Regions from separate parts of the Pseudoalteromonas sp. Hal040 genome, predicted to be linked through region 2. Evidence: riboswitches for the same ligand, from Rfam matches in the RefSeq annotation. Region 2 holds a riboswitch; the other holds the start of a gene.
The links. A riboswitch is a leader RNA that binds a small molecule or an ion and turns the genes downstream of it on or off. The one in region 2 is predicted to bind cyclic di-GMP.
Positions count from the first base shown of each region.

Region 1: linked by a shared signal. The riboswitch ahead of P4S60_RS16410 (chitin-binding protein) and the one ahead of P4S60_RS20675 (hypothetical protein) in region 2 are both predicted to bind cyclic di-GMP.

Region 1 is NZ_JARLUU010000001.1:3,511,642-3,518,078, forward strand. It holds gene P4S60_RS16400 (hypothetical protein) at 1-288, opposite strand, end outside; gene P4S60_RS16405 (S9 family peptidase) at 355-2,433, opposite strand; gene P4S60_RS16410 (chitin-binding protein) at 2,850-3,419, opposite strand; cyclic di-GMP riboswitch class I at 3,527-3,610, opposite strand; gene P4S60_RS16415 (efflux RND transporter permease subunit) at 3,746-6,437, opposite strand, start outside.
Region 2 is NZ_JARLUU010000002.1:678,030-684,466, reverse strand. It holds gene P4S60_RS20685 (calcium/sodium antiporter) at 1-219, shown strand, start outside; gene P4S60_RS20680 (mechanosensitive ion channel family protein) at 254-1,090, shown strand; gene P4S60_RS20675 (hypothetical protein) at 1,162-1,911, opposite strand; cyclic di-GMP riboswitch class I at 1,928-2,023, opposite strand; gene P4S60_RS20670 (zinc ribbon domain-containing protein YjdM) at 2,424-2,759, opposite strand; gene P4S60_RS20665 (Tll0287-like domain-containing protein) at 2,835-3,401, opposite strand; gene P4S60_RS20660 (EAL domain-containing protein) at 3,596-5,182, shown strand; gene P4S60_RS20655 (TlpA family protein disulfide reductase) at 5,225-5,689, shown strand; gene P4S60_RS20650 (EAL domain-containing protein) at 5,664-6,437, opposite strand, start outside.

The DNA of each region.
Region 1 (6,437 bases), on a different contig from region 2:
ATTGCGAGCAATGATATTCGCTTTAATATAGTCAACGCGTTTGTAGCCCCGCGCTTTGACGGCCTGAAAATAAACCTTTGCAATCTCAATACTATCGGCAGTTGCTAATTCAAATTGCTCTAAATTGACCACAGCATACTGAATAGAATTCTCTGGATACTTCATAATTTCTTGAGCGATTTCAATACTAAATGAAGCAACGGCTTCTTTATTAAAGCTGCCGCTCATTTCCACATAAATCACTGGCGGCTCAACAAAATAACGCCAATCACCATGGGCTTTAAACATGCTTACCCCTTTGAAATACAACTTAAGTTTACGCTTATAAAATTTATTTACTTATTTATCTAAGCCTTAATTTGGTAATAAAGCAATAAAAAAGGCCATTTCTAATGCCTTTTCCTCAAGGCTTTTGAAGCGACCCGATGCGCCACCATGGCCTGCATCCATGTCGGTTTTAAATACCAAAATGTTGTCATCGGTTTTAAACTCTCGCAGCTTTGCAACCCACTTCATTGGTTCCCAGTATTGCACTTGAGAATCATGGAATCCGGTAGTAACGAGAATATTAGGGTAAGCCTGCGGCTTAATATTATCGTACGGCGAGTAAGCCTGAATCACATCATAAAATGCAGGGTCATTAGGGTTACCCCATTCGTCATATTCATTGGTCGTCAGGGGAATACTCTCATCGAGCATCGTGGTTAGCACATCTAAAAATGGCACATGGCAACCAATACCTAAATAAAGCTCAGGTGCTTGGTTAACCACGGCCCCCATTAATAAGCCACCAGCACTGCCACCAGACGCAAATACTTTTTCTGGGTGTGCATAGCCTTGCTCAGTAAGCCCATGAGTAACATCAATAAAATCGCTAAAGCTATTTTGCTTATATTGCTTTTTACCTTGCTCATACCAGTGACGACCTAACATTTCGCCACCGCGAATATGCGCAATCGCATAAACAAAACCGCGGTCTAGTAAACTTAATGAACTGCTTGAAAAGCTAGGATCGATGGTAATGCCGTACGCGCCATAGCCGTATTGCAGTACTGGGTTAGTGCCATCTTTAGTAAATTTATCAATACGATAAACCAAAGAAACTGGTACTTTCTCGCCATCTCTTGCAGTAACCATTAAACGCTCTGAGCGATAATGTTCTGGGTTAAAACCCCCTAGCACTTGCTGTTGTTTTAATAAGGTTTTGTTACCTGTTTTTAAATCAACATCATACAAAGAACCTGGCGTAGTTAAGCTTGAATAGTAAACACGCGCAGTGCTCACATTCGGCTCGGGGTTCATGGCAATTGCAGCATAATAACAAGGATCATCAAACTCTAAAGTAAGACGGTCGGCTTGCTGATTAACTACAACAAAACGTGTTTGGCCAAGTTCTCGCTCGGTTAGGATAAGGTAGTCATCAAAAATCTCGACTCCTTCTAACAATACGTTTTCGCGATGCGGTGTATGCTCCTGCCAAAGACTTTTATCGGCAATGGTGCTTTGCGTAGCCGTCATTAACCGAAAGTTTTTTGCTTGCCAGTTAGTCACGATGTAAAAGGTATCACCTAGCTTATCGACATCGAATTCATGGCCTTCTTCGCGTGGCATTAAGGCACTAAACTCACCTTCTGGGTTATTGGCATCCAGCACCCAAGTATCGTTTGTTTCTGTAGTCGCAAGGTCAATAATGATAAGGCTTTCATCGCGGCTTTTGCCAAGCCCCATAAAAAAGCTTTTATCTTGCTCTTCATAAACCAGTACATCATCAGCTTGCGAGGTGCCTAAAACATGGCGGTAAACCTGAAAACCCAATAAGGTTTGTAGATCTTTTTTCACATAAAAAACGGTTTTACTGTCATTAGCCCACACCACTTGGCCTTCGGTGTTTTCCAGCACATCGCTAAACATCTCACCGCTGGCAATATTTTTAAAACGCACAGTGTAAATACGGCGCCCTTCGGTGTCTTCAGAGTAAGCAAGTAACTGCTCGTCAGGGCTAATTGCAACTTCGCCTAATTCATAAAATTCGTAGTCGCCAGCTAATTGGTTTACATCTAACAACAGGTGCTTGTCGTGCGCTTCTATTGAGCTGCTGCGATAATGGCGTGCATATTCATCGTCGCCACGTACTTCTGAGTGATACCAATACTGGCCATCTTTCACAGGTACCGTGTTGTCGTCTTTAACAATACGGTCTTTTAGCTCATTAAATAGTTGTTCGCGCAGTGGTTTTATATCGGCTAGTTGCTTATCGCAATAATCGTTTTCGGCATTTAAGTGCGCTAATACATCCTCATTTTCACGCTCATCATCACGCATCCAATAATAGTTATCGGTGCGAGTCTGTTGGTGAGTCATTAATGGATGAGGGTGTTTTTTGGCAACAGGAGGATGCGCGAGTAAAGACAAAGAATACGATTTTGATGACACAGGGAAAAACCAAAATAAAAAACGAATTGCTGGCAGTTTATCACAGAATTATACCTATCAGCTTAATTAAGTAGTCTATTTTGAGGCAATAAAACCTCGTTGATAACAAGGCAAAAATTTCGTTATTTAGTTGTTCTAAATGAGAAATTTTTAACGCAGTTAGCGACAGGTTTAATTCCTCAAAATGATTAATACCAATCCGCTTAATTAAGTAGTCTATTTTGAGGCAATGAAACCTCGTTGATAACAAGGCAAAAAATTCGTTATTTAGTTGTTCTAAATGAGAAATTTTTAACGCAGTTAGCGATAGGTTTAATCCCTCAAAATGATTAAGTATTATTGCGGGTTGGTATTAAAAAAGCCCACTCAAATTGAGTGGGCTAAGCAATGCTAAAATAGCATTTAGGGGGAAACTGTTAATACGATACTTGCTGCCAAGCCATAGCCCAGCTTTTTCCTACACCTGGCTCAAACAGCGGGTTGTGTGAATCTTTAACACGACAAAACTCGCTAAATGGCCACGGTTTACACATATAAATATGACCCGTTTTTGGCTGTAGTACTTTAACACCCGCACTGTAATCGCTGCATGCTTGTGGGTAGACATAGTCATAATCTTGCAGACTATCTTGCACTCGCTCTTTACATTTTGCGATGCAATTAAAAGCCACTTTTACCTGCGTAATGCCCGACCCTTCTAGGGCATAAATTTGGTTTGAACGGTACGCAACCACTAAACCTTGTTCGGTCATTTTGCCCGCTTTAACCAGCGGAATATGCACGTTAATATGCTCGGCAACAGAACGTGGCCAATTATGAGGCTCACCCTGATCGGAACTGCTGATCGGGTATTCGAATGATAAATCGACTAGCTCTCCTTGCATGTCATAAAAGGTCACAATCACCCTATCACCAACAAACAGTTGGGTATGATGATTTAAGCAACCAATCGGCAACCACTTCCCGGAGGCCATTGACGTATGCATAAACAAAATATCACCCTAAGAACAACTAATAGGCATTATCTAACAACCGAACAAAATAAATACTTTTAGTTTGAGGCAAGAGATCCAAAGCACTAGATTATGTGCTTATCAGCGGTCCCGCTATCATAGTTTAAAACCTTAGACCGGAAACTTTGCGTCCTAACCTTTCAGTTAGTTTGCCAAAAACAAGACTGAGTATAATCGTGACCGAATCACAAATCAAACAAAAGAATGTAACCAAACGTCTTATATAGCAAATAGTTACTAGTAAAAACGAATGATACAAAAAAGCCAACCTTTAGGTTGGCTTTTAAACTGAGGGGGTATTAATCCCTTGCTAGTTTTCTTCTGGTCGTTACTCGGTGCCCCGCACGGAATACTTTCAAGAAGATATTACCCACATCACTCATGATGATGTACAAACAAGGTACAAGTACTAGCGTGATTAGGGTTGCAAACATAACCGCAAAACCAAGAGCTACTGCCATTGGAATGACAAATTTAGCTTGTAAGCTGGTTTCGAACATAATCGGTAGTACACCAGCAAAGGTTGTAATTGAAGTCAAGGTAATTGCTCTAAAGCGTGCACAACCTGCTTCGATAACTGCTTCGCGAGTTGAAATACCTTCACGGCGCGCTTGGTTTACAAAGTCAGTCATAACTAACGAGTCGTTGATTACCACACCCGCTGCCGCAATCAAACCAAAGCCCGACATCAAGCTAATGTCTAAACCAAACCAGAAGTGACCCCAAATTGCACCGGTTAAGCTAAATGGAATAACCGACATAACAATAAGAGGCTGTGAATAGCTCTTAAGCGGTACTGCAAGCAAGATATACACTAAAATCATACCGCCGATGAAGAACATGATTTGCTCATTAGCTTGCGCTTGTTGCTCTTCAATAGAACCACCTAACTCAGTTTTAACTGATGGGTATTCTTCTTTAAGTTGCGGTAACAGAGTCTCTTTAACTTGCTTAACAACTTCGCCCGGTTCAATCGCTTCTTCATCGATACTGCCGTAGATATACACAGTACGATAGCCACCTTCACGGCGAATATAACTAATACCTGGCGTTTCATTCAGCTCGACAACATCACCTAGCATGACCTCTTTACCAGCAGGTGTTGTAATAACGGCATGCTTTAATGAGGCAAACGCTTCACGTGTTAATTTCGGATAACGAACCATGACGCGCACTTCTTCACCACGGCGAATAACACGCTGAGCTTCACCACCGTAGAAACTTGCACCTACTTGATTAGCAATATTGGCAAGGTCTAAACCTAAATCATATGCCACAGGTTTTAAGCTTAATTGCACTTCTTTGCTCGCCGGATCGATGGTCGAACTAATATCAAACAAGCCTTTTTGCTGTTGTAATAGTTGGATGAAACGACGACCTGCATCATTTAAAGTATCGATATCTGGGCCGTAAAGTAAGTAACCAAACTCACCATCCATACCACCGCCATTCACGTCATCGTAAATTTGCAGTGATTTCACACCCGGGATACTTGGCATTTGTTCACGCCAACGACGAGATAATTCAAATGCGTTATAAGGACGTAACTCTTCATCGACCAGCGGAGCCAGTAGCTGTGCTTCAGTACGACCTTGGTTAAACACTAAGATATCGCGAATCAGCTTTTGGCCAAACTCACGCTCTGTCTCTTGGTCGACTTTGTGGACCATGGCTTCGATTTCACGGATCGCATTAATTGTTTGCATATCCGAGGCATTTTCATTCATCTCTAAACGAATTTGCGGAAAATCATGAGGTACTTTAGGTGTTGGTACAACACGCACTTGGTTTGATGTAATCAGACCAAAGGTCATAATTAACAAGCCAACAAACGCAAACAACACAAACCAGCGCCATTCAACACAACGCACAATAAAGCGTTTATACGGACCATTTACAAAGTTAAAGAAACGCTTGTTAAAGCGCGCTCGCCAGCTATTAGGATTAATTGGCGGGAACTTAGTATGGGCAATGTGCGCTGGTAAAATAAGTTTCGATTCAATCAAACTGAATACCAAACACAGAATTACCACCACAGCGATACCAAAGAAGAATGCGCTCTCTGGTCCACTTGATAACGTAAACGGTGCAAATACAGCAATCGTAGTTAAAACACCAAATGTTGCCGGGGTAGCAACGCGTTTTGCGCCATTCACTACATTCACAACACCACCGCCTTTTTTCTCAATTTCGGTGTAGGCGCTCTCCCCTATGACTATGGCATCGTCGACCACGATCCCTAGTACCATAATAAAGGCAAATAACGACACAATATTAATACTGATACCAAATAATGGCATCATCATCATTGCACCTAAGAAACACACAGGTAAACCAATCATTACCCAAAGTGCTAGCTTAAAGCGCAAGAAGATAGACAACATAATGGCAACCAAGATAGCCCCTTGAAATAGGTTGGTTTTCATCATGTCTAAACGGGCATTGAGGTAGTAAGTCATGTCCATCAGTGGCACAAGACGAATACCGGCAGGTAACTCTTTATTCTTTAGTTCAATAAACGCTTTAACTGATTCAGCAACCGGGATCATGTTTTGCTCTTTAGTTGCTTTTACAGATAAATAAACGGCATTTTCACCATTAAATTTAAAGTAGCGTTCACCTTCTGTGAATTGGTCTTTGATCACCGCGATATCGTTTAGCAGCACTTTCGCGCCATTCGCGCCAATTTTTACAGGGATCTGGCGGAACTCATCACCGTTGTAATACTGGTTTTCAACACGTACCGAGATAATACCTGCGTCAGTACGTAATTGGCCTGCTGAAATATTCGCAGAGTAACGACGTACCGCACTGGCCACATCACTCAGAGTCAGATTGTATTGACGCAGTGAATCTGGATCGATTTCAATCGCAATCTCATCAAGTGGTACATCGTTTTGCACCAATGACACATTAGATAGTTGCAGTAACTCATTTTCGATTTGGTTCGCAACTGGCTTTAGCTCAGTCAGTGGAATATCACCGACTAAG
Region 2 (6,437 bases):
GCCGTCACAGGCATTGCAGGGATGATTGCGCCTGCTGTTAACCTTTCACCTGATCTATTATCGCGAGACTGGCTGGCGATGATCTCTCTTTCAATATTTTTATTAATTTTTGCCTATGGCCACCGTGGTGTTGGCAGGGTAAATCGCGCTGAAGGCGTTGGTTTATTGCTGATTTTTATTGCCTATAACGCATGGCTTTTCCTTTCAATTTATAAATAAATGCAATTTAGAATTCAAAAAATCAAGGACCTTTATGAAGCAAACTATCAATGAGTTTTGGCTCAATAACTCAGAAACAATTATAGCGCTAGGCTATAAAGTGATACTCGCAATTGCTATTTTAATTGCCAGTGTAGTACTTGCTAAGTCAGTGAAAAAGGCTATCAAAAACTCCAATGCTACCCTTAAAAAAGTTGATAATACCTTGCTGCCTATTTTGTCGTCTGTGGCAGGTTATGCCGTGTATATTATTGGCGGGGTGTTTATTTTAGATATCTTTGGCGTGAATACAGCAAGCCTTATTGCGCTAATGGGTGCTGCTGGCTTAGCGATAGGTTTAGCCCTTAAAGACACCTTAAGTAATATTGCTGCAGGCATGATGTTACTTATATTAAGGCCATTTAAAGTCGGAGATTTTGTTGAGATAGGCTCGATGCAAGGTACTGTCTCTGAGGTAAACCTATTCACCAGTGTTTTTCAAACGATTGATGGTCTTTATATCGCATCACCTAATGGCATAGTGTGGGGTAACAATATTAAAAACTTCACGCGAAATGGCAAACGCCGAATGGATATTGTTGTGGGTATCTCATATGCCGATTCAATCGATGACGGCTTTGCGGTGCTAAAAGATATTGCCGCGAACGAAAGCCGATTACTGAGTGAGCCAGCGGCGCAAGTGATGGTGACAGCCATGGCTGAGAGCTCGGTGAATATTCAGCTAAGAGCATGGGCTAAAAATGAAGACTATTGGCAAACCTATTGGGATTTAAATAAACGTGTCAAAGAGGCAATCGAGAGTGCAGGCCTGACAATTCCTTTCCCGCAACGTACTTTACATATACCTGAAGGCGTGGTGACAAAAAAGTAAAATAAAAAAGCCTAGCGCAGGCTAGGCTTTGAATGAAAAGGAAAGCTAGTTATTGTGTTTTTTCTAAATTATTATTTAAACACGACTTCACCATAGTAATGAGGGTCTTTACCATTTTGTTTAAGCATGTAAGTGCACTTGACGCCTTTTTTACCAAATTGACCAACAGGTGTATGATCTTTGAGTACATTTATTTTTTGACCATTGAAGTCACAAATAAAGTCACGGATTGAACCTTTAGTCGACGTAAAATCCCCAAGCTTCACTTTATGATTCTTTTTGAAAACAAAAGCTTTATGAGAGTTACCATTACGGTAATCGAACATATCCAAACTTAGGGTTGTTTTATAGCTTTTCGTTACAGCACCTTGGCCATTAGCATCGTTAATAATGCCTGTCCATGTTACAACTTTATTTTTTCCTCGATAGTGTTTTGGCGACTTACCTGTGTCTCCACCTGGCATCAAAGTAAAAGTTATAATTTCGGCATTACTACCGGGGCGAGATTTCCATGAGCATTCAATGCCGTTTTTGAATTGATGGTAATTCAATCCTTTTAGACCTGGCCCTTTAATAGCAGGGCAGGTTACTTTGCCGCCAATGCTATCCGAGTACATCATTTTGTATTCTTCAGGTTTTATATATGCTTTGTTATCACCATTACCATAACGAACTTCATCGTAAGGAATGGTCAAGAAAACTCCTTTCGTGCCGATTTCGCCTCGCAATGACTGTGCACCAAAATTCGGATCGTCTACTGCGTAAGCTGTTGATGTGAAAGCGACAGCAAGTAATGCTGTGCTAAAGATGTGATGTTTCATTGTTCTGGATTCCAAATTCCACAACCCGGCTATCTTCCCATTTCCTTACCTCTTTCAGAGAAGACCCGTGGCTTTCCGTCCCTACCTCACAGTAGGTTTGGCAGTATTAATACATTAGTTTTGTTAAAAACATATTTGTATGACTGCATGAACACCTATTTATAGTTCCTAAATAGAGTTCAAAATACCTGCTTTTTAAACGTGGTTTAAATCATATTCCGTATTCAAGAAATAATGATTGAAAAGAAGTGTAGGAGAATAATTATTTAATGCAAAATAATTAGTATAAATTTATTATTCCTGTACCTTAAAGTAAGTGTTCTGGATCTATTTTGGGATCAGTGTATTGTTTTTGGGTATGTTCTTATTATTTTGATTTTAAATGGAATATATTTTCAGTGAAGTTCTATATCTTTGAATTAAAATGCTATTCTATTTGAAATGTTTTTTTGTTTCTTTAAAGTATACTAATTGAGCAGTGTTTTTATATTGGGCACTGCTCAATATGTTTATTAAGCTTTTTTAACAAACTTAGCAGTTACCATCATTTCACCGACGCCATCAACTTTACAGTCTAATTCGTGGTCTTTTTTATCTAACACTCGGCGGATAACGGCTTTAGTGCCAATTTTAATTACTTGTGAGCTGCCTTTAATTTTTAGATCTTTAGCAACGGTCACTTTATCGCCATCGACCAATAAAGTGCCGTTAGCATCTCTTACATCGATCACATCATCGTTATTAACTGCATTTGGATCCCACTCATGAGCGCACTCTGGGCATACTAAATTGTTTTGATCTTCATACACGTATTCAGAGTTACATTGTGGGCAAGGAGGTAAAGACATAAATGGCACCCTGGTTGATTTTAAAAGGGTATTTTAATTGCTAAGAGCAAACTATGCGAGTACAAGGCATATATTTTATGGCTCAGACGTTTCGAGTGTTTTGGTAATAGAGAATATTCCTCTTAAATCACCAAGCCGATAGCCTGTTGCAAAATCATTTGGGTAATGCTCGCTAAGTGCTTGCTTTACTTCTGGCGCAATCGTTTGACCATGACAATTGAGGCACACTGGCGCGACCTTTATCGCTTTAGCAAAGCGAAATTGACCATCTTTGCTGGTTGAAAAAGTCACATTATCGATGCTTTCTGTGTTTCTGATCATATCGAGCAACTGAGCGATTTTTTCAGCTTCCCAGTCATCAGGTTTATTATTTGGATTACGGTTTTTAGTGCTTTTGCGCGCTACAGTCCAACCATCGGTTGATAAGCTTTCGGCAATGGCTGGGGCTTGCATTTTGCACACGTTAATTCCTTCAACTAAACCGCCTTGTTTGATTGCGGCTGCCAATGCTGATTTGAGCGTCGTGGCAAATTCAGTTGCTCGCTCAGCTGCTTGGGTTTCTAGTGTCGCTGAGTTTGTTGCGGCATACAGACTAGGAGAAAGTAATGCAGTACATAGCACAATATTTCTTAAGGAAAGCATAGTAAAACCTTATATTAGATATATCTAATATAGTAGTTCGTTTTTACCAATTTAGCGAATATAATTGTTGAGTTTTTCAGTTCTATGACAATGCTAAAAAAGAGCGTCATTTGTATTTTTAGGTACACCTTTTTTATGGTATTTAAGTTAGAATATGCAATGCTTATTATCAGATGACATGTTGAGTTTGCACTTTGCCTAAACGCAGATACAAAATTAAAGCCATGACGCTTGCGAGTATTGGAATGATGCTTGTTTTTGCTATCGATTACCCAATGGAAGTCGCGGCAAAAAAGCAGGTTGCGCGAGAGCAAATACGGGCAGACTACCAATGGCTTAAATCAGATCTCGATAAGCAAACTAAGCAATTAAAAGATTTTTTTATTCAGTCAGATACGCTTGATCCGAGCTGCTCAAGCAAGACGTTGCTAGCGCTTCGCCAAGCCCATTTTCATATCTCGAATGTTGCCGAATTTGGTGTTGTAAACCCAGATGGCTATTTAACCTGTACCAGTTGGGGAGCTCCTCCTGAGCCAATAAAAACCATAGGCCCTAAGCCTGTTAAAAGCCAACAATTGCGTTATTTTGGACCAATTCATACCAATTACATTGGTGAAGCTGCTTTGGTTATAGCTAAAACCCGCAGTGATGGCTTTGAGATTAATGCTTTACTGCCGCAGCCATTATTGAGCCGAAAAATAAATGAGCTTGATAGACCCTATGACTTTGTTGCTTTAGTCGATGCAAAATTAGGCGTACCTATCACAATTGTGGGTGGTTACACCTTGCCACTTGATTATGATTTGTTTCCTTTAACGAAAACGACTGAGCTTAACGATCATCGGTTTGACGATACACATCAGCACTATTTACTTGCTGAGCCTGTCAAAGATATCCCGAGTCTTGCTTTGGTCGTCGCTGTCAATGTTGATACTTTATACCAAGGTGTTTATACCCCGCCTTTGGCAAGTATTTCATTGTATGTGTTTGTATTTGTTTTATTGTTCTTCTTTTCTAAAGCGTACCATCAAAATTACCGTAGCCGTAAAAATGAGCTGATTAACCATTTGAACTCTGGTGATTTTATTAACTTTTATCAGCTTATTTGGAATGCAAACACAAAACAGTTTGCAGGGGTTGAAGTGTTAGTTAGGTTAAACCATCCACTAGAGGGAGTCTTAACGCCGAATCGCTTTTTGCCGGATATTGAAAGTAATAACCTTAACTTAGCACTGACCTATGCTGTGATTGAAAATATCACCGAAGATTTAGTAAAGCTCACTCGTTGGCATCCAACATTAAAAGTGAATATCAACATTACCGGTGAACACCTCAAAGATGACAAATTTAAACAGCTTGCTCTTGAGTTGAACACCCAGATCCCACATTTGGTACTCGAAATAACCGAAAACGAACTGATTGAATCTGACGATACTGAAGTGATAGAGACTATTACGCTGTTTAGAGAGCAGGGGGTCAGAGTGGCTATTGATGATTTTGGAACTGGTTATGCTGGCCTGCAATATTTAAAATCATTGCCTTTTGATATTTTAAAAATCGATCAAAGTTACACAGCAGCCATTGGCACTAATTCACAACTGGCTATTTTACTTGATGCGTTAATCGAGCTCGCTAAAAAACTTGAGATTGATATTGTTGCTGAAGGGGTGGAAACCCAAGCTCAGGCTGATTACTTGTTGGCAAAAGAAGTCTATTTCCATCAAGGTTGGCTGTATCATAAAGCGCAAGGCATCGAACAGCTAATAAGCAAAAAACTGTGACTTTATTTTTCACTTAGTTATAGTGGTGAAAAAGGAGACTCAATGAAAAAACTAATTTATATCGCCGCTTTGTTATTTTCTGCCCTAACATTTGCAGACACTGCTCCATACAGTGGAGAGATAAGTCGCGATGACTTACTTAAAGACTACGCTGCATTTAGTGAACAGTACAATGAATACACACCGAGTGAAGAAGAGTTAACTACGATAAAAGCACTGCAAGGTAAGCAAGTTTTGGTGTTTTTAGGCACTTGGTGTCATGACTCAAAACGAGAAGTACCTCGTTTTTTAAAACTTCTAGATACAGCGAAAGTACAGTTAGGCTCACTTAAATTAGTGGCTGTTGGCTATGATAAGCTTGACCCTGCAGGGTTAGCAAAACAGCACGACTTACTGTATACGCCAACCATTATTATCCTTGATGGCGAAAAAGAGCTTACCCGTATGATCGAAAAGCCAAAACAAAGCTTGGCAGTGGATCTTACGCAACCGGGTCAAACGCTATAAAGTCATCAATAGATAAGGGCATTGAGATTAAGTAACCTTGAATATAATCAATGCCTTTGTCACTCACCAATTGCCACTGCTCTGAGCTCTCGACCCCTTCTGCGGTAATCGTTAAATCAAGTTGATGGGCTAAATCACTCATTGTTTGTAAAAACAAACCATCCCGTGGGTTATCCACGCAGTTACAGATAAAAGCACGGTCAATCTTAACGTTATCTAGCGGAAATTGCTGAATCGACGACAGTGATGAATAACCCGTTCCAAAGTCATCGAGTGATAAGTTAAAACCCGCTAATTTAAGTTCATGCATTAGGTTTATAGCGTACTGGGTATTTTGAAATAGGGCAGATTCGGTGATCTCAAGATTGATTTTTTGATTAGCTGGGAATAGCTTGGCTTTTTCTTTACTCAGTCGTTTCACTAAATGCACATCAGAGAACTGCTTACGCGAGAGATTGATCGACATTTTAATATGAATATTGTTATCAACCATGCGATGGCAATCTTCAGCAACCTTAGCAACAATCCAACGAGACAATAAATTAATGAGCTCAGATTGCTCAGCGATGGCAATAAACTCCACAGGTGACACAAAGCCTCGAACAGGGTGTTGCCAGCGAACCAGTGCTTCACAGCCAATCAGTGTACCATCGAGGGTGTTAACAATTGGCTGATACACCATACTTAGCTGCTCGTTAGCCGAAAGCGCATGGCGTAAGTCACTTTCGAGGTTACTTTGTGCAATGAG